Regions from separate parts of the Candidatus Enterococcus palustris genome, predicted to be linked through region 1. Evidence: riboswitches for the same ligand, from Rfam matches in the RefSeq annotation. Region 1 holds a riboswitch; each other region holds the start of a gene.
The links. A riboswitch is a leader RNA that binds a small molecule or an ion and turns the genes downstream of it on or off. The one in region 1 is predicted to bind magnesium.
Positions count from the first base shown of each region.

Region 1 (4,560 bases):
TCATTCCAAATCAAATGAATGATATTCAACTTTTTACGCACAGCTGTTTCAAGATCTTGAGCTGAAAACAAGAATCCACCATCACCAGAAACTGATACTATTTGTGTATTTGGACGAACCAGTGCCGCTGAAACAGCCCAAGGCAGCGCCACCCCTAGTGTTTGCATACCATTGCTAAAAAGTAAATGTCGTGGTTGATAACTTCTAAAATGACGCGCCATCCAAATATAGTGGCTGCCCACGTCAACAGTGACCGTCATTTCATCAGTGACAATACTTTGCAGTGTTTCAATGACCTCCAAAGGGTGCAGCAAACCATTGTCTACTCGTTCTTTCACATCATCCCGTTCCACTAATCGTTCATGTAATGTATTTAAATAATCGATCGCTTTCTCTGATACTATTTTAGCTTCAATACTAGGCAAAAGCACTGTTAATGTTTCTGCAATATCCCCAATCAACTCTCGTTCGGGCTGGAAGTATTGGTCGATTTCAGCTGGAGTATCATCGATCACGATGATTTTTGCCTCTCCTTCAGCATTCCAATTTCTAGCCTCATACTCAATTGGATCATATCCCACAGCAATGACTAAGTCACTACGTTTTAACAACATGTCACCTGGTTGGTTACGGAATAATCCGATTCGTCCAAAGAAATGGTCCTCTAATTCTCTAGAAATCACGCCCGCTGCTTGAAACGTTTCAACAACTGGGATTTTGGTCTTCTCAACGATTGCACGGATCGCTTTAGCTTCTTTATCTGTAGAGGCTCTCATCCCAATAAGCAATACAGGCAACTCTGCTGCTTGAATTAATTTTGAAAGATATTGAATATCCTCTGATGAAGCTGAACCAATTTTTGGATCACTCAAAGGTTTGATGCCTACGGATTTTACTGCGCCATCGACAACATCTTGAGGAATACTGATAAAACTAGCTCCTTTTTTCGAAGACTTTGCCAATCGGTAAGCATTTGCTAGAACTTCCGAAATAGTCTCTGGATCTTGAATTTCCGCACTGTACTTAGTGATCGGTTCAAATAAAGCAGCATTATTCATACTTTGATGCGTTAATTTTAGTAAATCTCTACGTTTCACTTGACCGCCTATTGCCAATACCGGATCACCTTCTGCCGTAGCCGTAACTAATCCAGTTGCTAAATTACTTGCACCTGGACCGCTTGTCGCAACTACTACTCCTGGATTTCCAGTCAATCGTCCCACAGCTGCCGCCATAAAGGCAGCATTTTGCTCATGACGCGTTACTATCAATTCAGGTCCATCATCGACTAAAGCATCAAACAAACCGTCAATTTTTGCTCCTGGAATCCCAAATACATAATCGACATGATGATTTTTTAAACTTTCTACAATCACTTCAGCACCATTTCTACTTTTTTCCACCATCTGTTACACTACCTTTCAAATAATGTTACATAATTTCAAAACCACTTATACAAAAGGGTGAATATTAAAAAAAATACAAAATCGTCCATCACAATAGTACAGTTAATCAACCTGTATCACTTCGTTATTATAGCATGCGATCTTTTATTTGTTTAATGATTTGTTTGCTAAAATAAAACTGTAATCAATTTTTTATATTCCTTGTTTACTTATTCTCCATATCAATATAAGTTTAAGAAAAAATAAAGAAAATATTTAGGCTAAACGTATAAATCGACGAGTTTTCCAACGCTTGTTTCCCTACTAGTTCAACGATCGATCAAAAATCGTTACTCTATCCAGGACTAGACTTATTATGAAAAACTTAATACTTATCTAGTTGACTTTACTAGTGATATTCACTATATTTAGAGCGATCTGAATAACTTGTTAGGTGAGGCTCCTATGGAAACACAGGCTACTGCTCAAAAATGTCGAAAGACAGTAATGGGTAGGACAGGAATTGTCGAATTAAGGCTTTTCACAAAGTAGCTAAAAGCTCTGCTTTTTACGTTTCATAGTGCTAAAACTCAACGATGAGAATGATGAAAAGCCCTATTTGTGCTGAAATCAATCCCCCTTCGCTGAGTTATTCTAAGCGGAGGTTTTTTGTTTTGATAAATAATGTTGACAGAATTCTTAATTTTTTGGAGGTGGATCTACAAATCGAAGAAGAAAATGTCTCTTCATAATGATATGGTATAGAGATTCTTCTTTTATTTCGAATTTACTGTGATTCATTATTTTTAGTAAATAGACTTTTTATCCCCCATCTAAATCAATTCCTAAAGCCAAACTTTATTTGATGATCAATTAAAATGATTAGCGAGGAATAAAAAATGAAAACAGGAATGAAATTTTTAATTTGTATGATTCTTTTTGTTCTCTTGATTTTTACAGGAATCGGGAGTTACACGGCAATCAATTTTCATAACGGGAAAAAAATAGCTCAATCTCAAGTGAACAAGAGCAAAAATACTAATTTTTCTGGTGATCAACAGACAAATATGAAAGAAATCACAATTATGTTAATTGGTGATGATGGTCGTGAAGATGATGAAGATGGCGGACGCGCAGATACTTTGATGGTCGCCCACTATAATAGTGAAACTAAACAACCCAAATTAGTCTCAATCATGAGAGATTCTTATGTATCAATACCTGGTCATGGATTAGAAAAAATCAATGCAGCTTATGCATATGGTGGAGCAGAATTAACTAGAAAAGTCCTCAATGACTCTTTTGGATTACCAATCAATTATTATATTTCAGCTGATTTTAATAATTTTATTCGATTGATCAATGAGCTTTATCCAAAAGGGATTGAGATTGATGCGGAAAAAGATATCAATTTAGACAATGTCGACATCAAAAAAGGCAAACAAACTATGGATGGCAATACATTGTTACAGTATGCTCGTTTTAGAATGGACGAAGAAGGTGACTTTGGTCGTGTAAGAAGACAACAACAGGTCATGGACGCCCTGGCAAAACAATCTAAAGATGCCGTTTCCTTCTTACAACTTCCAAAAATTGCTGGTGAAGCTGTCGGTTACTTAGATACAAATATTCCTACTGACCTTCTAGTAGACTTGGCAAAAGATTTTCTAACAGGGAACGTAAAAAGTCTTGAAACATTATCTGTACCAGTTAAAGGGAGCTGGTCATTTAACGATTACACTGATGCAGGCAGTGTATTAGAAATAGACGAGAAACAAAACCAAGAAGCCATTCATAGCTTCTTGAGTGATGGAGCTGCAAAATGAAACAAATGAAAAGATTCTCAAAGATGCATTATTTAGACTTTTATATTCTGATCCCTTATTTTATCTTATGCGTCATTGGCATTCTAATGGTCTATAGTTCAAGTTCTTATCAACTATTAGATAGTGATCTTGGAACTTCTAGTAAAGCAATTAAGCAAACCATGTATTTTCTTTTTAGTATCGTTTGTATGAGTTTTGTTTATCGAATTAACTTGGCGGTTCTTCGTAAACCTAAAATGATGTATTTTATTTTGACCATGACCTTCCTATCCATTATCGCTTTACCGTTTATAGGGACCAGTGTTGGTGGCGCCAAGCGTTGGATAAACTTGGGGGTGCTTTTGTTTCAACCATCTGAGTTAGTTCCTTTAGTAATCGTTCTTTATTTGGCTTCCAATTTAGCTAAAACGGACACACTTGTCCCATTTAGATTCAAGGATCATAAACGCTCACTGCTGGTCGCTATTTTCTTTATGTTTTTTGTGGCTTTGCAGCCGAATATCGCTGGAGCATCAATGATTTTCATTCTTGTTTTAGTCTTGTTTTTATCTAGTGGACTTTCTCCTTGGTTTATGTCGATAGCTTTAATTGGTTTTGTTGCGATAAAACGGTTAGGAACAGTTCTTTTATTGTCGATTCCAACCAATTGGATGCCACAAAAATTCGGGTATTTAGTGACACGTTTTGAAGTGATGCAAAACCCTTTTATCGATCCAACTGGTAAAGGATTTCAAACGTCAAATGCCTACTATGCTATGCATAATGGCGGTTTTTGGGGATTAGGATTAGGCAATAGTATTCAGAAAAAAGGCTTCCTTCCAGCTCCTGATACAGATTTTATTTTTGCTATTTGTATCGAAGAGTTGGGCTTGATTTTTTCTTTAGGGATTTTATTTTTAGTATTCTTTATGGTTGCTCACTTATTCTTACTTGCAATAAGATCAAAAAATCTTTATTATTCTTATCTTTATATTGGTTGCGGGATGTTACTTTTACTTCAAGTCGCTGTAAATGTAGGTAGTTTGTTAGGTTTTATTCCAATGACTGGATTGACCTTCCCCTTCATCAGTTATGGTGGATCCAGCTTACTGATACTGAGTATTACGCTTGGCATCGCTTTGAATGCCCGCGCTACAGAGATTAGAGAAACCACTAGGCAACAGGGAGGTATGGCATGAGAAAAATGTTAAATACCAAAAACGAACCAGTGAATTACGCCCTTCTCTTGCCTGTCTTTCTTTTGATATTAGTCGGTTTCATTGCTCAGTACGGTGCATTCCATGCAGATCCTTCTGTTGAATCAGTTGCACCTTTATTGAGGAAACAACTTTTATGGACTATTTTAGGTA
Region 1 is NZ_CP147244.1:1,084,502-1,089,061, forward strand. It holds gene alsS (acetolactate synthase AlsS) at 1-1,406, opposite strand, end outside; M-box (ykoK) riboswitch at 1,825-1,994, shown strand; gene A5821_RS05130 (LCP family protein) at 2,285-3,211, shown strand; gene A5821_RS05135 (FtsW/RodA/SpoVE family cell cycle protein) at 3,208-4,389, shown strand; gene A5821_RS05140 (FtsW/RodA/SpoVE family cell cycle protein) at 4,386-4,560, shown strand, end outside.

Region 2 (4,560 bases), 1.4 Mb from region 1:
CTTTTGCCAAATATTTTCCCGATCAAACAGCTCTAGCTCTCCTTTGAAAAAGTAAAGCCGACTATGAATCTGAGAGAAATAATAAAAAATCTTCTTCTCAAGGTTCGGGAAAAATTTTTGTGGGCGATAATACAAAATCACATGCTCTAAGACAAACGTATCCGCTAGTGATGTTGGTGTACGTCTTCCTCGAATCAAACTATAATCAGCAAAATCAGATTCCGACAAAACCGACATACTTGTTAAAAAGATAAAATGCAGTAAACTTTCTTCTTCATCGATTTCAAGAGGATATCGACTAAAGAACCGTAAAACAAAAGAACGAACTGTTTGAAAAAAAGGATCTTGTTCATATACTTGACTTTTGCTGTATAATTCTTTAAATGTTTTTGGCTGTACTACGATTCTTTTCTTACTGATCGTCAACCACAAACTGATTTTTAATTTACTATGCTCTTCAAAAGTAAGAGACAACGCTTTTTCTAGTGCTTCGATGATCCTCAGATTTTGAACGGTCAATGTTTTTTCCTGATGGACTTCATAAGGTGTCAAAAACCAATAAATTTGAAAATAAAAATAACGAATCTGCAACTCTTCCCCTTTTAATTGACCATTGCGGATTTTAAGATCGAATTCTTTGAGCAACAAATTTAACTCTTTGATTTTTCTGAATAAAGAAGACTCGCTGATCATAAATTTAGTCGTCAACTGAGCAATCGTAAATTCACGATAATGAAATAAATAATCAATCAACTGAAACTTGATCGATGCTCGAACATAATCTTCTATAACCTTACTAATAGAAAACTGATCTGACATATGGATCGCCACCCATTGCCCGTCATAAAACAGTGAGCAGTCTTTTTCGTATGGTTTCAAATAATAGCCTAGCTCTTTTAAATCACTTTCAAAAGAAGCTTTTGATACTCCTGAATAATCCAATAACTCAGTATCCTTGATCCGGCCACCAGCTAAGATCACCTTCTTTAAAATCCCAATTTCTCTTGCTTCTTTTTTATCTAATAAGGCTTCAATCTTCATCCGCTTCACTCCACAAACCTTCAAAACCTAGCTGGTTCGTGATATCTATCACGTTGGAATAATAAGGATGATATAAAAAATCTTTTTGATAAAAAGCTTCTAAGGTTTGCCCCGTTTGGATTCCAAGTGCCAATGTATTGATTTTCTCCAAGATATCCGCTTTTGAAACCAATTGCGCACCTAATAATTTATGACTTTCTTTTTCATAAATAATTTTACCGAAAATTGTTTCACTACCAGAAAATAAAGAGCTTTTTTGCTGAACATGAGCAACCGAAATAGGCTGGTCATGAAATAATCCTTCTGCTTCCGTCAATCCTGTACTCGCTATATAATAGTCCACAAGTTTTGTCCCGATCGTCCGAATTGAGCCGACAAATGGCGTAGTTGCTTCTACAAGATTTTGAGCAACAACTAGTCCCGTTCTTACGGCATTGTTCACTAATGGGATGTAAAATGTTTCCTTAGACAAACTGTACGGCACTTGAATACAATCACCGATCGCAAAAATATCTGCTTGGGACGTTTGCAAATACTCATTCACAAAAACGGTCTGGTCCGTGTGTGTTCTGATGTGTTCATCTAAATAAGCTAAGTCAGGGCGAACATTCATCGCAAAAATAGCACTATCACATACTAATTCAGATTTTTTTGTTTCGATCAAAAGACCTTCGTCCGTATCCGTGACTTTTTCTACGGTTTCATCAAAATGAAACATCACACCACGAGCGGCCATTTCAGCTTGTACCGGCTGAATCATTTCTTCATCGAAATACTTAAAGAGCAAATAATCCATCCGCTCAAACAGATGCACTTCTTTGCCTTTTTTTAGCAACGTATCTGCTGCTTCTCCGCCAATTTGACCACCGCCGATCAGTGCTACTTTATTACTATTTTCTAAGTGGTTGATCGCATCCAACACCCCAGGTAAAAATTTATATTTTAAAACCTTTTCTGAATCACTACCAAGAATTTTCTGCGACCATTGACTTGAACCTGTTGCTAAAATCAATTTATCAAATGACATAAAAAAGTCTTCATCCTGTTTTTCATATTTGATGATATGCTGTTTTGAGTCCATGCCAACTACTTTTGCACTCATCAGCAAAGTAATCTCGTTGTCGATTAATTGTTGTTCCGAAATAAACTGAGCCGTTTCGATCGGGTCGATCCTCTCATTAAAATAAAGATTGATACCGCCTGGTAAGTAGCCGATGGTTTGTTGTTTCTCGATTAAATGGATTTCAGCTGTGGGATATTTTTTTCTGATCGCTAAAGCAGCTGATACTCCAGCAAATGAAGCACCAATGATTACGACTTTCACAGTAAAACCTTCTTTCTAAGTAAACCGTTTTCCTAAAGAATAGCATACCCCTACTCTTAACGCATAGAAATAAGCTGATATATTTCATAGACAAAAAAAGATCTGTCTGCTCAGTATAAAAAGAGCAGACAGATCACGTTCACTTGTATGATTCCATTTTACTTATCTTTCATAAAATCTTGAATTGCTTGAGCATTTTTTTGTTCATCAAGTTCGATCACGCTTCCTGATTCCGTATAATCATTAAAATTCCATGATCCTTCTACTGGAACTGAAAGTGATTTTAAGGGCTTCACTTTTCCAGAAAGAAAATCCTTCGCCAAATCGATCAATAAACTTGTTGGTACATTTGTATCGATTTTGCCGACCATTTTCCCAGCAACTTGAGGAAGTTCCCAGACTGGAATCAAATCTTTAGATTGCTCAACTAGCGCATCCATCACTTGCTGCTGGCGTCTGATTCGACCGAAATCGCCTTCTTCATCCATTCTAAAACGAGCATACTGCAATAAACTATTCCCATGCAAGGTTTGCTTTCCTTTCAGAATATCCACACCATCTAAGTTAATATCTTTTTCAGCATCGATTGTTACCCCTTTTGGATAAAGTTCATCAATGATGTCACTAAATTCTTTAAAGTCCATGACAACATAATAATTGATCGGTAAATCAAAGTTGGTTTTCAAGACATCTTTTGTCATTTGTGCGCCGCCATATGCATAGGCTGCATTTATTTTATCTTGCCCGCCATCAGGGAACGTTACATAGCTATCCCTCATGATTGAAATCAATTTAGGCTGTTTGGTTTTCCCGTCATAGTGAGCGACCATCAACGTATCTGAGCGTCCTTGGTCTTCATCATCATCTCTAGAGTCATTCCCAACGACCATGACCGTTAGTTCTTTGTCACTCGTTTGTTCATCACCCGTAAAATTTTGGTTCTTATTAGGAAGTTTTGATTCACTCTCCTCTTTGGCTGTTTGGAAGGAAATCGCCGCATAACAGCCTGCGCTTACAATCACCAGCAGAATTGATAACAGGGTAATAATCATTATTTTTACAGATTTTTTCATTGTTTATTCCTTTCTACAGCTCTATTCATTTCTTGGATAAAAGAAAAATCCCCGCACCAAGAAAACTCAGCGAAGGGATTAGATTACAAAGTTTAAATACATGGCATTCGCCACTTACTTATAACTTACCATGATCTTCTCTTCGTTGAGTTTTAGCACTATATAACGTAAAAAGCATTGCTTTTAGCTACTTTGGAAAACGCCTTAATTCGACGAATTCTGTCCTACCCGTGCCTGTCTTTCGACATTTCTGAGCAGTAGCCTATGTTTATATAGGAGCCTCACCTAACAAGTATTTAATTCATTTTAAACTATAAGCGTATCGTATCACAAAGTCAAATTAAATTTTATATAAGAGACTCACTTTTACAACTATGTTATTTAATTGAAAGTACATTACATCTAAAGCTACATTAGATACCCTACATAATAAACAAATATTCCAAACTAAAAAATCTTTACATTTTCTTAAATAATAGCTATTTTCTATCAAATCGTAACTTTCCATAGACAGACAAGGGTTTATCTGTTTCAATGTTTAAAGGACCTAACATTGGGAGGATAAATATGGAAAATTTTTTAGAGAAACAACAAGAATTCTTTTTCAGCTTTTTAACAGATAGTATCGATAATTTTCTATTAGATCATTCTGATGATACCTTTTATGTATTTGCTTTAGACTGCACTATTTATGAAGAAGGTGAAATCAACCTTTACTTTAATACCGTAGACCTTTGGCAAGAAACAACCGATTATTATACAAGTAAAGGTCATACTTCATCACAGTTAGAAGAAATGAAATATAATGCTCGTGACTGGGATGAAAATCAACGTTTTGCCACTCTTCATCTATTTGACGATTGGGTGGAAGACGAACAAGATATTGAAACAGTTCTCGACTGGCTTTGTCAGCAAATAGTGCTCTTAACAGATAGTGAATCATTCGAGCGTATTCCTAAAACAGAAGATTTCAAGGTATTGGTTTACGATCATGATGAAAATCCATCTGACTCACAAGAAAGATTTGAAAAAATCGGAATGTCTGAACTTTTTCAAATAGAATAATAAAAAAGCCTAACTTTTGGGTCTCACAACAGATTGCAAAAGCAGGCTTTTCTATTT
Region 2 is NZ_CP147244.1:3,467,886-3,472,445, reverse strand. It holds gene A5821_RS16180 (helix-turn-helix domain-containing protein) at 1-1,041, opposite strand, end outside; gene A5821_RS16175 (FAD-dependent oxidoreductase) at 1,031-2,365, opposite strand; gene A5821_RS16170 (LCP family protein) at 2,524-3,438, opposite strand; M-box (ykoK) riboswitch at 3,570-3,738, opposite strand; gene A5821_RS16165 (DUF4303 domain-containing protein) at 4,006-4,503, shown strand.
Region 2: another riboswitch for magnesium. It lies ahead of A5821_RS16170 (LCP family protein); the one in region 1 lies ahead of A5821_RS05130 (LCP family protein).

Region 3 (4,560 bases), 770 kb from region 1:
TCAATTCGTCGTAATGCATCGGAATGACCTTGGCTAACACCTTTACCCCAAAATGTATTCGTCTGTCCAACTGGTAAAATGCTTTGTGCATACAAACGATTCAAACTAAACAAACCTGGGTCCCATCCTGTTGAGATAATCGACGTTGTTTGATTTTCTTTTGCTACTTGATCCACTTTCGCAAAATGCTCTGGAATCTTAGCATGTGTGTCAAAGCTATCGATCGTGTTAAATAAATGAGTCCACTCCGGTGTTTGTGTTGGCAAATCTGTCGCTGAACCGCCGCAAAGAATGCAGACATCGATTTCACCTTTTTTGTGTTTCAATTGCTCCATCGTAAATGCTTTAGAACCTTCTGTTTGCACCGTTTCAGGAGCTCTTCTTGTAAAGACACCGACTAATTCCATATCTTTGTTTTGTTTGATCGAACGTTCAACCCCGCGTCCAAGGTTTCCATATCCAATGATTGCTACTTTTATCATACTAACATTCCTCCACTTCTATAAATCAGATTATACCAAAAGAAAAAGACATCTGACAATTGGAAGTTGAAAAAATGAGTTTCTTCTTTTACTGTTCCATTATATTCAATTGTTTCTTTAATTCCGTGGTGATTTTTTGCTTTTCCTCATCTGAAATACTCTGATAAGAAATCCCTTCTTCCCCAGTATAGCCATCACCTGTAAATCCTTCCCCTTGCATTTGATAACTTTCAATGTTTTCTAGGGCTTTTTGATAATTTTTCATTAAAAGAGTCATTTGATCCAGGGTCATATCGGTTTGACCATTTTCTCCTATTACGTCGAGTAATTCTTGATAACGAAAAACACTTTTCATCGAAGTTAATTCTTTGGTAAGCTGAATCGTTACCTCTCGCTGCCTCTTTTGTCTGCCGTAATCGCCTAAAGGATCTTCATAGCGCATTCTCGCATACTGTAATGTTTCCCAGCCGCCTAAATGCTGTTCCCCTTTTGGATAATGAATTCCTTCTGCATCAAACTCAAAATCATTATTGACGGTGACACCGCCAACTGCGTCACTTAAAGCTGCTAAACCATCCATATTGATCACAAAATAATGATTGATTGGGATATCTAAATAATGTTCAACCGTATCGATCATCATCTCGTCTCCACCAAAGGAATGAGCATGATTGATTTTGTCATAGACGCCATCTTTCCCAATGATTTCGACATAAGCATCTCTGGGAATACTTGTGATCGTAGTTTTCTTCAATTGATTATTGACGGTGACCACCATAATCGTATTTGCTCGAAAATCTGTTTTGCGTTTAGAATCATTTGCGATACCTAACAGTAAGAAACTCGCAGGTTCACTATTTCCTAACTCTGCGGCTTTATTTTTTCGATTTAGTGGCTGATACATTTTATCGGCAGTTTTTTGGACTTTTTGAAACACCGCAGCACCATAAGCTGAAGCTCCAGCAACGACTAGTAAAAGCACTGTTAGCGTACCTAAAATAGTTCTTTGAATGAACTTTTTTTTAGCAATAGGAGTAGAAAATTCTCTATTAAGGTACACTCTTTGCAAGAAAACAAAAGAGAACTTGACCCAAGTATAGCTTAAAAGAAAACCTGCAAGCACATCACTCGGATAATGAACTCGTAAATAAATCCGGCTCAATCCAATCAAAAGAACATACACGATCAAAGTGTTTTTAAAAAACTTGTAATGCTTCATTTCCTTTGAATAAACGGTTTGTAAAATCATGATCATCGAACAAGCTAAGCACATGGCTAAGAGCGAATGCCCACTTGGAAAACTATAGGAAGTTCGTTCAGCCAACTGTTCTACATTTGGTCTCTGCCGCGCCACAAGCTGCTTTAAGACAAATCCAAAAGCGCTGACTACTAAGACATTACTACTTAGCCAAACTGCCAATAACTTATGTTTATTTCGCCAAAGTATAAATGAGACTATCAAGCTAACAACAAAAATCGGCATGATCGTAGCACTTTTGGCAACTAAATCCACAATACTGGTCAGTAATTGACTCGGTTTCCAATTAAAGTGATAAATCGCTGAATCTAACTGAACAAACCATGATTCTTGTTTTACAACTAAAAAGGTTAGCAATGAAAAAAATACGACACTTAAAACTGCTGGAGTAAATTTCTTTTCTTTCAACGTATACATGTGATAAATCCCTTCATTCATATATTCAGTAAAACAACCAAGTTAAAGATTATTTCCAAGTACTTTTCACAGGAATATCATACAACTAAAAAAATTTTGATTCTTAATTGACAGTAGTGAATCATCTAAAGGCATACAGTTGACTCTTATTTACCAAAAGAAAAAAGCCAAACATGCTTTCCCTAAGACGTTTGACTTTCAATCAATCTCATCGTCTGAGTTTTAGCACTATACAACGTAAAGAAAAATTCTTAGCTATTTTATGAAAAGCCTTAATTCGACAATTCCTGTTTTACACATTGGCGTCTTTCGACGTTTCTGCGCAATAGCCTGTGTTTGTATAGGAGCCTCACCTAACAAGGTTATTTATCTATTTATTTTGTTAAATAGTAACGCTGGAAAAAAATTTTTTCAAGTTATTTTATGACTCTTTAGTTTTTCTTAATTTAAAATCTGAAAAAGATAGCATCAATAAACAAGCAGAAGCAATCATCAAAATAGGATTGATGATTGCTTCTGCTATACTCTATTTTACTCATCTAACTCTTCAAATTGTGAGTTATAAAGTGACGCATAATAACCGCCTTGAGCAAGTAATTCTTCATGTGTTCCTTGTTCTTTAATATCGCCATCTTGCATATACAAAATCTTATCCGCATCTTTGATCGTTGATAAACGGTGCGCAATAACAAATGACGTACGACCAGCCATTAAATTATTCATAGCACCTTGAATCAAGCCTTCTGTTCTGGTATCAACAGATGATGTTGCTTCATCAAGGATCAAAATCGGTTTATCAGCTAAGATTGCGCGGGCAATTGTTAAAAGTTGTTTTTGACCTTGGGAAATGTTGGAAGACTCTTCATTTAATTCCATATTGTAACCACCAGGCAACGTTTGGATAAAGTGATGAACGTGAGCGGCTTTCGCGGCTTCATAGACTTCTTCATCCGTTGCATCTAAACGACCATAGCGTAAGTTTTCCATGATGGTTCCTTTAAATAACCAAGTGTCTTGTAAAACCATCCCAATATTTTTACGTAAATCTGCACGATTAAAGTCTTTGATATTATGACCATCGATTTTGATTGCGCCAGATGTTACATCGTAAAAACGCATCAATAATTTAACCATAGTTGTTTTACCTGCACCAGTTGGTCCAACGATTGCCACTGTTTGGCCGGGATCAACATGTGAACTGAAATCATTGATAATGATTTTGTCTGGTGTATACCCGAAACGAACATGTTCAAAATCGACCATCCCTTTGGCTTTGTCGATTTTAACTGGATTTGGTACTGTTTGTGCTTCTTCATCTTCTTCAAGAAATTCAAAAACACGTTCAGCTGCTGCTGCCATTGATTGGAGTAAGTTTGATACTTGAGCCAATTGGGCAATAGGTTGTGTTAAGTTACGAACATATTGGATAAACGCTTGGATATCTCCGACCGTGATCGTGCCATTATAAGCTAATATTCCACCAAAAATCGCTACTGCAACGTACCCTAAATTTCCAACAAAGTTCATGATCGGTTGCATCAAACCTGAAAGAAATTGGGATTTCCAAGCTGATTTGAATAAGACATCATTTTGTTTTTTAAATTCTGTAAGTGAATTTTCTTCATCGTTGAATAGACGTACGATGTTATAACCACCGATGGTTTCTTCTACTTTACCATTGATCACGCCAAGATATTCTTGTTGTGTTTTAAAGTATTTTTGCGAATTTTTCACAACGATCAAAATTAAGATCATTGAAATTGGGACGATCAAAATCGCAATACCTGTCATTTGCACAGAAATCGATAGCATCATGACAATAACACCAATGATAGTGAATACTGATGTAATCAGCTGTGTGATCGATTGGTTTAGTGATTGACCTAGAGTATCCACATCATTGGTGATACGAGATAAGACTTCACCCGTTGTACGACTCTCAAAATAATTCATTGGCATACGATTGATTTTTTCTGAAATTTCTTTACGCATGCGATATGTGATTTTTTGCGAAATCGTTGACATGATCCAACCTTGAATGATCCCAAAAGCGGATGCCACTAAGTAGAGCCCTAACATAAAGAGTAAGATTCCACCAATTTTATTAAAATCGATTCCGCCAGTTCCTTGATATTTTTTGATTAAACCATTAAACAATTCTGTGATTGCTTGGGATAAAATTTTTGGACCCCAAATATTAAATACGGTTGAAGCAATTGCAAAGATCATTACAAAGAAAACGGGTATTTTATAAGCACCAATATAGGAGATTAATTTTTTTAGTGTTCCTTTAAAATCTTTGGCTTTTTCCACTGGAGCGCCATGCCCAGGTCCGCGTCCGCCACGAGGGCGATTTTGTGTTTGTTCTGCCATTATTCTTCGCTCCTCCCTACTCTGCTTCTT
Region 3 is NZ_CP147244.1:319,085-323,644, reverse strand. It holds gene A5821_RS01510 (diaminopimelate dehydrogenase) at 1-482, opposite strand, end outside; gene A5821_RS01505 (phosphatase PAP2/LCP family protein) at 571-2,157, opposite strand; M-box (ykoK) riboswitch at 2,358-2,525, opposite strand; gene A5821_RS01500 (ABC transporter ATP-binding protein) at 2,689-4,530, opposite strand; gene A5821_RS01495 (ABC transporter ATP-binding protein) at 4,547-4,560, opposite strand, start outside.
Region 3: another riboswitch for magnesium. It lies ahead of A5821_RS01505 (phosphatase PAP2/LCP family protein); the one in region 1 lies ahead of A5821_RS05130 (LCP family protein).